3 regions of the Leclercia sp. genome follow, and region 1 is predicted to be linked to each of the others. Evidence: riboswitches for the same ligand, from Rfam matches in the RefSeq annotation. Region 1 holds a riboswitch; each other region holds the start of a gene.
What was found. A riboswitch is a leader RNA that binds a small molecule or an ion and turns the genes downstream of it on or off. The one in region 1 is predicted to bind thiamine pyrophosphate.
Positions count from the first base shown of each region.

Region 2: another riboswitch for thiamine pyrophosphate. It lies ahead of thiM (hydroxyethylthiazole kinase); the one in region 1 lies ahead of thiC (phosphomethylpyrimidine synthase ThiC).
Region 3: another riboswitch for thiamine pyrophosphate. It lies ahead of thiB (thiamine ABC transporter substrate binding subunit); the one in region 1 lies ahead of thiC (phosphomethylpyrimidine synthase ThiC).

Region 1 is NZ_DAIQCE010000004.1:258,125-262,275, forward strand. Features, by position in the region: gene V7Q49_RS14050 (HesA/MoeB/ThiF family protein) at 1-81, opposite strand, end outside; gene thiE (thiamine phosphate synthase) at 74-709, opposite strand; gene thiC (phosphomethylpyrimidine synthase ThiC) at 709-2,604, opposite strand; TPP riboswitch at 2,681-2,789, opposite strand; gene rsd (sigma D regulator) at 2,843-3,340, opposite strand; gene nudC (NAD(+) diphosphatase) at 3,436-4,151, shown strand, end outside.
Region 2 is NZ_DAIQCE010000001.1:269,949-274,099, reverse strand. Features, by position in the region: gene thiD (bifunctional hydroxymethylpyrimidine kinase/phosphomethylpyrimidine kinase) at 1-795, opposite strand, end outside; gene thiM (hydroxyethylthiazole kinase) at 792-1,562, opposite strand; TPP riboswitch at 1,598-1,694, opposite strand; gene V7Q49_RS01165 (hypothetical protein) at 2,146-2,322, shown strand; gene V7Q49_RS01160 (type III restriction endonuclease subunit R) at 2,677-4,151, shown strand, end outside.
Region 3 is NZ_DAIQCE010000003.1:95,070-99,220, forward strand. Features, by position in the region: gene V7Q49_RS11895 (sugar efflux transporter) at 1-505, opposite strand, end outside; gene sgrT (glucose uptake inhibitor SgrT) at 609-761, opposite strand; gene sgrR (HTH-type transcriptional regulator SgrR) at 849-2,504, shown strand; TPP riboswitch at 2,541-2,640, shown strand; gene thiB (thiamine ABC transporter substrate binding subunit) at 2,675-3,658, shown strand; gene thiP (thiamine/thiamine pyrophosphate ABC transporter permease ThiP) at 3,634-4,151, shown strand, end outside.

The sequences.
Region 1 (4,151 bases):
GAGCAGCTTCTGCTGCCCGTCGATGGCGATATCCTCCAGCAGGATCTGGCGGCTGTAGCGCATAAAGTCACGGTCATTCATCGCCCGCCCCCGCCAGCTGTAGCAGATGTGCCGTTGCCGCCTGCCAGTCAGCGGCCTGGGTGATGGCGCTCACCACCGCGATGCTGCCGACGCCGGTCGCCAGCACCGACGGGGCGCGTTCGAGGCTGATACCGCCGATGGCGACGGTAGGGTAATCCGCAAGGCGTTCGATATGCCGGGCCAGCTGTTCCAGCCCCTGAGGCGCGGAAGGCATCTGTTTGGTCTGGGTGGGAAATACGTGCCCGAGGGCGATATAGGACGGATGCGCCGCCAGCGCCACGTCGATCTCCATGTCGTCGTGGGTCGAGACGCCGAGGCGTAACCCGGCGGCACGAATGGCCGCAAGGTCGGTGGTCTCCAGGTCTTCCTGACCAAGATGCACACCGTAAGCCTGATGTTTAATCGCCAGCCGCCAGTAGTCATTGATGAACAGGCGGGCATCGTGGCGACGCCCCAGGGCAATGGCCGCCACGATATCGGCCTCGACCTCGTCATCCTGCTTATCTTTGATGCGTAGCTGGATCGTTTTTACGCCCGCGGCCAGCAAACGTTCGATCCAGGCCACGCTGTCGACGACCGGATAGAGTCCCAGACGAAAGGGCACCGGCGGGAAGTTGGGTTGATACATTACGCCTCCTCTTTTTTGAGGTAGATCTCGCCGCCTTTAGCGCGGAAGCTTTCCGACATGTCGGCCATCCCCACTTCGATGGTCTGCGCCGCGGCGTAGTCGCGCACCTCCTGGCTGATTTTCATCGAGCAGAATTTTGGTCCGCACATGGAGCAGAAGTGCGCCACTTTGCCGGATTCCTGCGGCAGGGTTTCGTCGTGATAGGCGCGGGCGGTGAAGGGGTCGAGTGCCAGATTGAACTGATCTTCCCAGCGGAATTCGAAGCGTGCTTTCGACATGGCGTTATCGCGGATCTGCGCGCCCGGGTGGCCCTTCGCCAGGTCGGCGGCATGGGCAGCAATCTTGTAGGTGATCAGCCCCTGCTTCACGTCTTCTTTGTTCGGCAGGCCGAGGTGCTCTTTCGGCGTGACGTAGCAGAGCATGGCGCAGCCAAACCAACCGATCATTGCCGCGCCAATCCCGGAGGTGAAGTGGTCATAGCCCGGCGCGATGTCGGTGGTTAGCGGCCCCAGGGTGTAGAACGGTGCTTCGTGGCAGTGCTCCAGCTCCTCGGTCATGTTGCGGCGGATCATCTGCATCGGCACGTGGCCCGGGCCTTCAATCATCACCTGGACGTCATACTCCCAGGCAATTTTGGTCAGCTCGCCCAGGGTGTGCAGCTCGGCAAACTGCGCTTCGTCGTTGGCGTCGCGGATGGAGCCCGGGCGCAGGCCATCGCCCAGCGACAGGGAGACGTCGTACGCGGCGCAGATTTCGCAGATCTCGCGGAAATGCTCATACAGGAAGTTCTCCTGATGATGGGACAGGCACCATTTCGCCATGATCGAGCCGCCACGGGAGACGATGCCGGTCAGGCGTTTCGCGGTCATCGGCACGTAGCGCAGCAGCACCCCGGCGTGGATGGTGAAGTAGTCGACCCCTTGCTCGGCCTGCTCCAGCAGCGTATCGCGGAACGCTTCCCAGGTGAGATCTTCCGCAATGCCGTTAACCTTCTCCAGCGCCTGATAGATGGGCACCGTACCAATCGGCACTGGGCTGTTACGCAGGATCCACTCGCGGGTTTCGTGAATATAGCGCCCGGTGGAGAGGTCCATCACCGTATCCGCGCCCCAGCGGGTGGACCAGACCAGTTTCTCTACCTCTTCTTCGATGGAGGAGGTGACGGCCGAGTTACCGATGTTGGCATTCACCTTCACCAGGAAATTACGGCCGATGATCATCGGCTCGGATTCCGGGTGGTTGATGTTGGCCGGGATAATGGCACGACCAGCGGCCACCTCGTCACGCACAAATTCCGGGGTAATGTTCTCCGGCAGGCGGGCGCCAAAGCCTTCGCCCGGATGCTGGTGGCGCAGCACTTCGCCACGAATGCGCTCGCGGCCCATGTTTTCGCGGATGGCGATAAACTCCATCTCCGGCGTCACGATCCCCTGGCGGGCGTAGTGCAGCTGGGTCACGCATTTACCCGCTCTGGCACGCTTCGGCGTCAGCAGACCGGTGAAGCGCAGCTCGTCCAGACCGTCGTCGGCCAGACGTTCCCGGGTATAGGCCGAGCTTTGTTCGTTCAGGGCTTCGCAGTCGTTACGGGCCGCAATCCACGGCTGGCGCAGCTTCGCCAGACCCTGCTGGACGTTAATCGCCACATCCGGATCGCCGTATGGCCCGGAGGTGTCGTAGACCGGCACCGCTTCGTTCTCTTCAAACTGCGGGTTGTTTTTGCTGCCGCCGATTAATGTCGGGCTGAGCTGGATCTCGCGCATCGGCACGCGAATATCATCCTGCGAACCGGTCAGATAGATGCGTTTCGAGTTGGGGAAAGCGGTGCCTTCCAGGGTGTCGATAAAGTGTTGGGCGTGCGCGCGCTGTTCGCGGCGGGTCATTTTTGTGGCAGACATAGCTCGTTCCAGTAAGTGCAGGAAGTGGCTTGTCAGACGACGGATGAAGCAAGAGAGGATCGCCCGTAGGCGATACAGTAAATTGACTCTTGTTCCCTTCGCAGGTCTTAACCTGATCAGGTTCCGCGGATCCCGAATTAACGGTCTCAGCCCGGCTTTCGCACTGGGCACTCCGACAAGAATAGGCTCCCCTACAGCGGGAGCAGTGAATGTAAACTACGCGTTAACGAGGAATAACTCAAGCCGGTCGGGCGACGTTATCTTCGTTGCTTGCCTTCAGATTGTGATCCAGCGCAAGGGCGATCAGGTTGTCTTCCAGCGTAAAGCGTTGCTCCAGCGCCTCGCCGATATCGGAAAGCGCCTGCTGAAATTCCAGGTAGTTATCCTGATCGATGGCGTTTTCGAGCGTCGAGTCGTAGTAATCCATGATTTGCTGGGTATTGGCTTCCAGCAGGGGATAGAGTTTGGTTGCCGCTAAATACGGGCTCTTACCTTCCATTTCACGGATAAAGCGTTCATAAATATTAAAATGACCGTTGGAAAGGTAATCGACCAGGCTCTGACAGAAATCGTCCAGCGCTTTTTCGTTCAGGCGCATATAAGACTCTTTGCCAGGCTTAATGCCAACGAGATTGTAATAGGCAACAAGCAGATGTTTCCGCACGTGCAGCCAGCGATCGACCAGTTTGTTACTTCCGCCAACGCGCTCTGTCAGGTTTTCTAGCTGGTTTAGCATGTTTGACTCCGCAAGGTTAAGATTAAAAGCTGCCCACCCAAAATGTAATAGTATTGTTACCAACATGCCTGTGAAGCAAAGGTAGTGCAATAGATATGGATCGTATAATTGAAAAATCGGATCGCGGCTGGTGGTTAGTCAGCCATGAACAAAAATTATGGTTGCCCGGTGGTGAATTACCCTATGGCGAAGCAAATAATTTCGATCTTGCGGGACAACCCGCACTAAATATCGGCGAGTGGAAGGGCGATTCTGTGTGGTTGATCCAGCAAAATCGCCGTCACGACATGGGATCGGTGCGCCAGGTGCTCGATCTCGATGTTGGCTTGTTCCAGCTGGCGGGCCGTGCTGTGCAGTTGGCCGAGTTTTATCGCTCGCATAAGTTCTGCGGCTACTGCGGCCACACCATGCACCCGAGCAAAACCGAGTGGGCGATGCTCTGCAGCCACTGTCGGGAACGCTATTATCCGCAAATCGCGCCGTGCATTATCGTCGCCATCCGCCGGGATGACGCCATCCTGCTGGCGCAACACACCCGTCATCGCAACGGAGTGCATACCGTACTGGCCGGGTTTGTCGAAGTGGGTGAAACCCTGGAGCAGGCCGTGGCGCGGGAAGTGATGGAGGAGAGCGGCATCAAGGTGAAGAACCTGCGTTATGTCACCTCCCAGCCGTGGCCGTTCCCACAGTCGCTGATGACCGCCTTTATGGCCGAGTACGACAGCGGCGAGATCGTTATCGATCAGAAAGAGCTGCTGTCCGCCGACTGGTATCGCTACGACGATTTACCACTGCTGCCACCGCCCGGCAC
Region 2 (4,151 bases), on a different contig from region 1:
CCATGCATGAAAATGATGCACCGGCCCAATGCCCTGCCCGACCTCGAGGGTGTCGGCTTTTGCCAGCGCGCAGGAGAGCCAGGCTTTGGCCTCACAAATCGTATCCGCCCAGCTGGCGTGCCGCGGGCGCAGCGCCGCCAGCGCGGCCGAAAGGGTGCAGCCGGTGCCATGGGTATTTTTGGTGTTCACCCGCGGGGCGGTAAAACGCGTGGCCCCGTCGCGGGTGAACAGCCAGTCGGGGCTCTCGGGATCGTCCAGATGGCCGCCCTTCATCAGCACCGCCTCGCAGCCCATCGCCAGCAATGCATGGCCCTGCGCTTTCATCTCCTGCTCGCTGCGGGCATGAGGTGCATCCAGCAACGCCGCCGCTTCAGGTAAGTTGGGGGTGATCAGCGCCACCTGCGGCAGCAGCTTTTTACGCAGCGTGTCGACGGCGGCGGGCGATAGCAGCGGGTCGCCGCTTTTCGCCAGCATCACCGTATCCAGCACCACGTTTTTCACCTGATGACGCAGCAGCTGCTCCGCCACGGCCTCAACAATATCGGTTTCGGCCAGCATGCCGATCTTGGTGGTGTCGATGCGTACATCGCTGAACACCGACTCCAGCTGGGCCGCCACAAAATCAGGTTCGATGCGGTAGACCGACTGCACCCCGCGGGTGTTCTGCGCCACCAGGGCGGTGATCACCGAGCAGCCGTATGCGCCGAGCGCCGAGAAGGTTTTCAGGTCAGCCTGGATCCCGGCCCCGCCGCTTGGGTCGGTGCCGGCAATGGTAAGGGCGTTGATCCGTTTCATTGTTGCGCCCCCAGTTCCCACAAAGCATCAAGAAATGCGGGGGCAAAACTGCCCGGGCCACGACGTTCACTCGCGGCAAGCGTGCCGGCCCGCTTCATCCAGCCGCAGGCTGCGGCGATGTTATCCAGCCGATCCCCCGGCAGCGAGCAGCTGGCGGCCACCACCGCCGACAGCGCACAGCCGGTACCCACCACCCGGGTCATCAGCGGATCGCCGCCGGTGATGGTCTGGGTACGCAATCCGTCAGTAACGTAATCCACCTCTCCGGTCACCGCCACCACGGCATTGGTTTGTCGCGCCAGGGCCTGAGCTGCAGGCAGCGCGCTGGCCGCGGTGTCGGTGGTGTCCACGCCGCGTCCGCCTGCGCTCATCCCCGCCAGAGCGAGAATTTCAGAGGCATTGCCGCGAATGGCGGCCGGTTTGAGGCCGAGAATTTGCTGGCAAAAACGGGTCCGGTACGCCAGCGCGCCAACGGCCACCGGATCGAGGGTCCAGGGCTTGCCCGCCGCCACCGCGCTTTCAATCGCCCGGCGCATCGCCTGGGCGCGTGAGGAAGTCAGGGTGCCGACGTTAATCAGCAGCGCATCGGCAATAGCGGAGAACTGTTCGGCCTCTTCGGCTTCAATCACCATCGCCGGTGAAGCGCCGAGGGCCAGCAGTACGTTGGCGGTAAAGGTCTGCACCACGTCGTTGGTCATGCAGTGGGTCAGCGGAGAACGGGTTCGGAAGTGGTGTAAGGCGTGTAAATTGAGCAGGTCAGGCTGCATGGTATCGCTCCTGCCTTGCGCGAAGAAGCGATTGCCCGGAGGGCATCTGACTTCCCTACGCTGGCATTATCCAGATCAGGTGGTACGGGTATTTCTCAGCCTTCACAAGGAAGGGCACCCCGAGTCATGTTGATTACATTTCTTTATCAATTAATAGGTTACGCCAAGTCTCGTGCTGATACAAGATTGAACTTCTGAATATTACATTTTCACGCTGTACCTCACCTTGTACCCCATTTTGTACCCCACAGAAAAACAAAAGAACTTAATACCTTTTAAGTCTACTTCTAACCTACTTAATCTATTAAAATCTCCATATTCAATGTCAATCCAGATTCATATAAACCACCACAAGCAAAATGTGCGAGAAGGATTAACCGCAACTATCAATAAATGGAGTATTAAATCATATTTAAAAATGATGAAGCAGATACCGGTTCTTTTCATTTAAGTATTATCACGTAATTACTTTATATAAAAACAACTCTCTCATCAGTAATGAAATTGTATAAAATTCTGCGAAACGCAATCTAAAAATGACCTATATTTGCAGTGACAGGCAAATCATAAAATAGGTAATCAAATGAAAATGAAAAATCATTATGAAAATGAAATACTATCCAAATTAAAAGCATTAGAAGAAGAATATGAACTAATGGTTTCCACTAACAATTTTCCATTAGACACTTCAACTATTGCAGCAGAATGGGTTAAAAAAAGAACCTCAAAGAGAAATAAAAAAACAGATGGTGGAGAATAATATATGAAGATAAACGGAATACGTACCAATAGAAAGACGCTGAATAAATCAGTTCGTAAAAAAAGAATTGCATCAGGAATATCACTAACTTTTGATCAATATGAAAACATTCTATGTAGCGATATGACCTCAGCACGAATATGTAACATATTAAAAGTGCGATTACCCAAAGGATACATAGGGAAGCTAAGGAATAACAAACTCACGAAATACAAAAACTGGTATCAAAAAGTAAAACTTAAGCATTTACATAACACCCCAGTTAAACAAATAATCTAAACCAAAAAAAAACGAAAGGCCGATTCACTCACATGAATCGGCCTTTCTAAATTAATCAATATGGAGCATGTACAAATGATTAATCCTACATCTATCTTTACCAAATTTAAGTACGTATCTGCTGAATGTGGTTCAGGTAAAACTACCGCTATATGTAATATAATCAATAACAGCACTGAAAAATATATTGTAGTACAAAATACACAAGAACTTATTAAGCAGACAGCAAAGAAAATTAATAATTGTATGTATATTATTACTGATACAGTCTCAAGAGAGGAAAGTGTTATTAGTTCTGTCATTAACTTTCTTTCATCGGGATGCAAAAAAACACTAATCATAACGGATAAAACGTTTTTCAAAATACCTGTTGAACTTCTATCCGACAGAGTTGTTTACATAGATGATGTGACTAATTTCCACTCTTTCCAGAGCATCAATGATGGAAGTACTGAAATTAAAAAAATAATATACGAGGCATTCATTAAAGGTATACAGTCGTTAGATAATAATAATATGTATATTGCCGCAAAAAGAAACCCTGATGAACAGGGGGACATAATGAAAAATATAGTTAACAAAGAATTTTCCGTTTTAAATGATAACGATATTTTTATCCTGAATAATGAATACTTTACTAATCCTGAAAAAGTACAGCTTAATATCACGGCATGGAAAGATCTCAATAAGTACAAAGATGTATCAATTACCTTTCTTGGGGCTAATTTCGAAAACTCGTTGATCTATAAAGGAAATAAAGAATTATTTAAAAGTACTGAACTTGAAGGATTACTGAAACGCAAAACAGAACTTAAAGACAGATTAAAAGTTTATTACTTTTCAAAAAAATTCAAACTATCAAGAACATGGAAAACTAACAATCCTGATAAAGCACAAAAAATATACACTTATATTGATAAAAAGCTTGAGAAGAAGGAATTCTATTGGACAAAGAACAAAAGCGATTCTCAGAGTCTTAAAAATGGCAAAGAGATAAGCCCGGATGCCAGAGGATTGAACCAGTACCATCACCTTATGACGTGCGTCTGGTTGGCTTGTATGCGTCCCTCTGAAACAGAGGCTAAACAGTGTGAATTGTTCTTTGAGATTGACGGCGAGGCGATTCACCTTGCGAGGGAGTATGAAAGTTTACACCAGTTCGTACTACGAGGGATTTCGAGGAATTTTGAAAGTACTGAAACCCAGACCGTTTATGTTTTTGATGAATGGCAGGCCAGATCACTTACGGATAATATTGAGTACATAGATCTCGGTATTGATGACGACGAGCAAGGGCAGAGAGGCAGACCGCAAGGCTCCATGAACAAGGAAAAGCGTTTCACTCTTGATGATACCAAAGCAAAGCGTTTTCGCCGTTGGAAACGCAGCAATCCAGGGCTTGATTTAAAAGCGTTCAGGGCGTTTCTTGCCAGTTCTACCAACGCAAATCTGAGCACTGAAGAAAAAAAGGCCATGTGGGAAAAATACGAAAATGAAATACAAAAAAACAAGCAGAAATTGAAGCTCAAAACCCCAACATATAAACGGAT
Region 3 (4,151 bases), on a different contig from region 1:
CATAGTTGAGGGCCAGCATAAAGGCCAGCGGCGGGCCGATGACCCACGCCAGAGAAAGCTGAGCACGCATCACCGAGCTGAACATCACCACTTCCCGCGCGGAGCTATCGGCATATTCCCGCGCGAGAGCAAACAGCTGCGGCATGGCGGTATTGGCCAGTGAAGCCAGCAGCACGCCGCAGGTGAGTAAGGTCAGATAGTGACGGTTAAAGGCAAACAGCAGCGCGTTGCCGATCGCCATCGCGCAGCAAAAGAGGATCAACTTGCGGCGATCGCCCTGGCTGTCCGATCGCTTCGCCAGCCACAGGCTGACCAGGATCCCGGCGACGGCGTTGACGGTGTAAAAAATCCCCACCCAGAAAGGCTGAGCACCCACCTCACGGCTCAGGAACAGGCTCAGGGTCGGGGCCTGCAACGCACCGGCGACGCCCATCATAAACGCCACCACCATAAAGGCAGCATACACACCGTTGAGACGGCGTCCCATCGTCATTAACCAGAGCATTACCTGTTCCCTTTAGCGCAAGTGAAAACGAAAAAAGCCAGCAGATAATACCTGCTGGCGTGGTGATTCGCACCAATACTCAGTCACACATGATCGAAGCAATTCAGCGTTCCGAGGTCGACGTTGTCACCTCCCACTGCATCAGATCTTCCAGTATTTTCAGCCGCTGCTCTGCACACCGGCGGGCCAGCCAGGACACTCCCTTTGTCGCTGAAAAGTACTGTTGGTAAAACTGATTCGCGGTAGACCTCTTCATATTCACCTCCTCGCTTCAACGAAGTGAATTATTGGCCTAATATAGGGATTAATAAATTGCTGATTTTTTGTCAGGAGTTCCCCTTTTATGCCCTCTGGTCGTCTGCAACAACAATTCATCCGCCTGTGGCAATGCTGTGATGGCCAGACCCGGGACACCACGCTCAGCGAGCTGGCCGAACTGCTCAGCTGCTCGCGACGCCACATGCGCACCCTGCTCAACACCATGCAGCAGCAGGGCTGGCTGAGCTGGGAGGCCGAGGCCGGACGCGGCAAGCGTTCCCGTCTCACCTTTCTGTACACCGGCCTCGCGCTGCAGCAGCAGCGGGCGGAAGATCTGCTCGAGCAGGATCGCATCGAGCAGCTGGTGCAGCTGGTGGGCGACAAGGCCGCGGTGCGCCAGATGCTGGTCTCCCACCTGGGCCGCAGCTTCCGTCAGGGCAGGCATATTCTGCGGGTGCTCTATTATCGCCCGATGAAAAACCTGTTGCCGGGCAGCGCGTTACGGCGCTCCGAAACCCACATGGCGCGGCAGATCTTTAGCGGGCTGACGCGTATAAATGAGGAAAACGGGGAACTGGAAGCCGACATTGCCCACCACTGGCAGCAACTTTCCCCGCTGCACTGGCGCTTTTTCCTGCGGCCCGGCATCCATTTCCATCACGGACGCGAGCTGGAAATGGCCGACGTGATTGCCACGCTGCAGCGCGCCCGCGAGCTGCCCCTCTATTCACACATCACCCGGATCCAGTCCCCCACCGCCTGGACCCTGGACATCCAGCTTTCACAGCCCGACCGCTGGCTGCCCTGGCTGCTGGGGTATGTACCCTCGATGATCCTGCCGCGCGAGTGGGAAACGATGCACAACTTTACCAGCCAGCCGGTGGGCACCGGGCCCTATGCCGTCTCGCGCAACAACAATAACCAGCTCAAGATCCGCGCCTTCGATGATTACTTTGGCTACCGGGCGCTGATTGACGAGGTGAACGTCTGGGTCCTGCCGGATATCAACGAAGAACTGAGCGTCGGCCTGACGCTGGAAGGGCCCACCGAGGGGGAAAAGGCGGTGGAGAGCCGGCTTGAAGAGGGCTGCTACTATCTGTTGTTCGACGCCCGCTCTCACCGTGGAGCCAGCCCCGAGGTGCGCCAGTGGGTAAGCCGGATCCTCTCCCCGGCCAACCTGATCTATCAGGCCGAGGAGTTGTATCAATCCTACTGGTTCCCGGCGTATGGCCTGCTGCCCCGCTGGCACCATGCCCGCCCGGGGCGCGGTGACAAACCGGCCGGGCTGGAGAGCCTCACCCTGACCTTCTATCGCGAGCATATTGAACATCGGGTGATCGCCAGAATGATGAGTGAACTGCTGGCCGCCGAGCAGGTGACGCTGAATATTCAGGAGGTCAGTTATGAGGAGTGGCATCGCGGCGAGACGGTGAGCGACATCTGGCTTAACAGTGTCAACTTCACCCTGCCCCTCGACTTCTCGCTGTTCTCGCATCTGTATGAAGTCCCGCTCCTGCAACACTGCATCGCGCGCGACTGGCAGCAGGACGCCACCCAGTGGCGCGCGGGCGAGATGAACCTTGCCGTCTGGTGTCAGCAGCTGCTGTCCCAGCAGGCGATTGTCCCGCTGATCCACCACTGGCTGATGATCCAGGGACAGCGCAGTATGCGCGGCTTACGCATGAACACCCTGGGCTGGTTTGACTTTAAATCGGCGTGGTTTGCGCCGCCGGAACCATAATACTTTCGTAATATTCACCAAATCATTACAATACCGCCGTTCTCAACGGGGTGCTGCGCGCAAGCGTGTGCTGAGAAAATACCCGTCGAACCTGATCCGGATAACGCCGGCGAAGGGATTTGAGGCTGTCGCTCAAAATCCTTTGCCACTCTCACATACAGAGGTGCAAAGTGTTCAAAACTGTTCTTCCCCTGCTGGCGCTGATTGCGCTGCCTGCCGTCGCCAGTCCTGTCCTGACGGTCTACACCTACGACTCCTTCGCCGCCGACTGGGGCCCAGGCCCGGCGGTCAAAAAAGCCTTTGAAGCCGACTGCAACTGCGAGCTGAAATTCGTGGCGCTGGAAGATGGCGTCTCGCTGCTCAATCGCCTGCGTATGGAAGGCAAGAACAGCAAAGCCGACGTGGTGCTGGGTCTGGACAACAACCTGCTGGAAGCGGCCACGCAAACCGGGCTGTTCGCCAAAAGCGGCGTGGCCACCGAGGCGGTTAACGTTCCTGGCGGCTGGAAGAACGAGACCTTTGTGCCGTTCGATTACGGCTACTTCGCCTTCGTGTATGACAAAAATAAGCTGAAAAACCCGCCGAAAAGCCTGAAAGAGCTGGTTGAGAGCGACCAGAAATGGCGCGTGATCTACGAAGATCCGCGCACCAGCACGCCGGGGCTGGGTCTGCTGCTGTGGATGCAAAAAGTGTACGGCGATAAGACCCCGGAAGCCTGGCAGAAGCTGGCCGCCAAAACCGTCACCGTTACCAAAGGCTGGAGCGAGGCCTACGGCCTGTTCCTGAAAGGGGAAAGTGACCTGGTGCTGAGCTACACCACCTCTCCGGCGTATCACATTATTTCGGAGAAAAAAGAGAACTATGCCGCCGCTGATTTTGCCGAAGGTCACTACCTGCAGGTCGAAGTCGCTGCCCGCACCGCGGCCAGCAAACAGCCTGAACTGGCCGAGAAGTTCCTGAAATTTATAGTCTCGCCGTCGTTCCAGAATGCTATCCCGACCGGCAACTGGATGTACCCGGTCACCAACGTGGCGTTACCTGCCGGTTTCGACACTCTGGTGAAACCGCAAACCGCGCTGGAATACTCCCCGCAGGAAGTGGCCGGGAAACGTGCCGCCTGGGTCAGTGAATGGCAACGCGCCGTCAGCCGCTGATCGCCGGCTGGTTACTCCCGGGGCTGATGGCCGCCACCCTGATGGTGGCCGTCGCCCTGGGAGCATTTCTGGCGCTGTGGTTTAACGCGCCGGCCACCGACATCGCGGGGCTGCTGCACGACAGCTATCTGTGGCACGTCATCCGCTTCTCTTTCTGGCAGGCGTTTCTTTCCGCCCTGTTCTCCGTCGTGCCTGCCATTTTTCTTGCCCGCGCCCTCTACCGGCGTCGTTTCCCCGGACGGCAGGCGCTGCTGCGCCTGTGCGCCATGACCCTGATCCTGCCGGTGCTGGTGGCGATATTTGGCATTCTCAGCGTCTACGGGCGTCAGGGCTGGCTTGCCGCCCTCTGCCAGGCCCTCGGGCTGGAGTGGAGCTTCTCGCCTTATGGCCTGCAGGGCATTCTGCTGGCGCACGTCTTTTTCAACATGCCGATGGCGACGCGGCTGCTGCTGCAGGCGCTGGAGAACATCCCCGGCGAGCAGCGCCAGCTCGC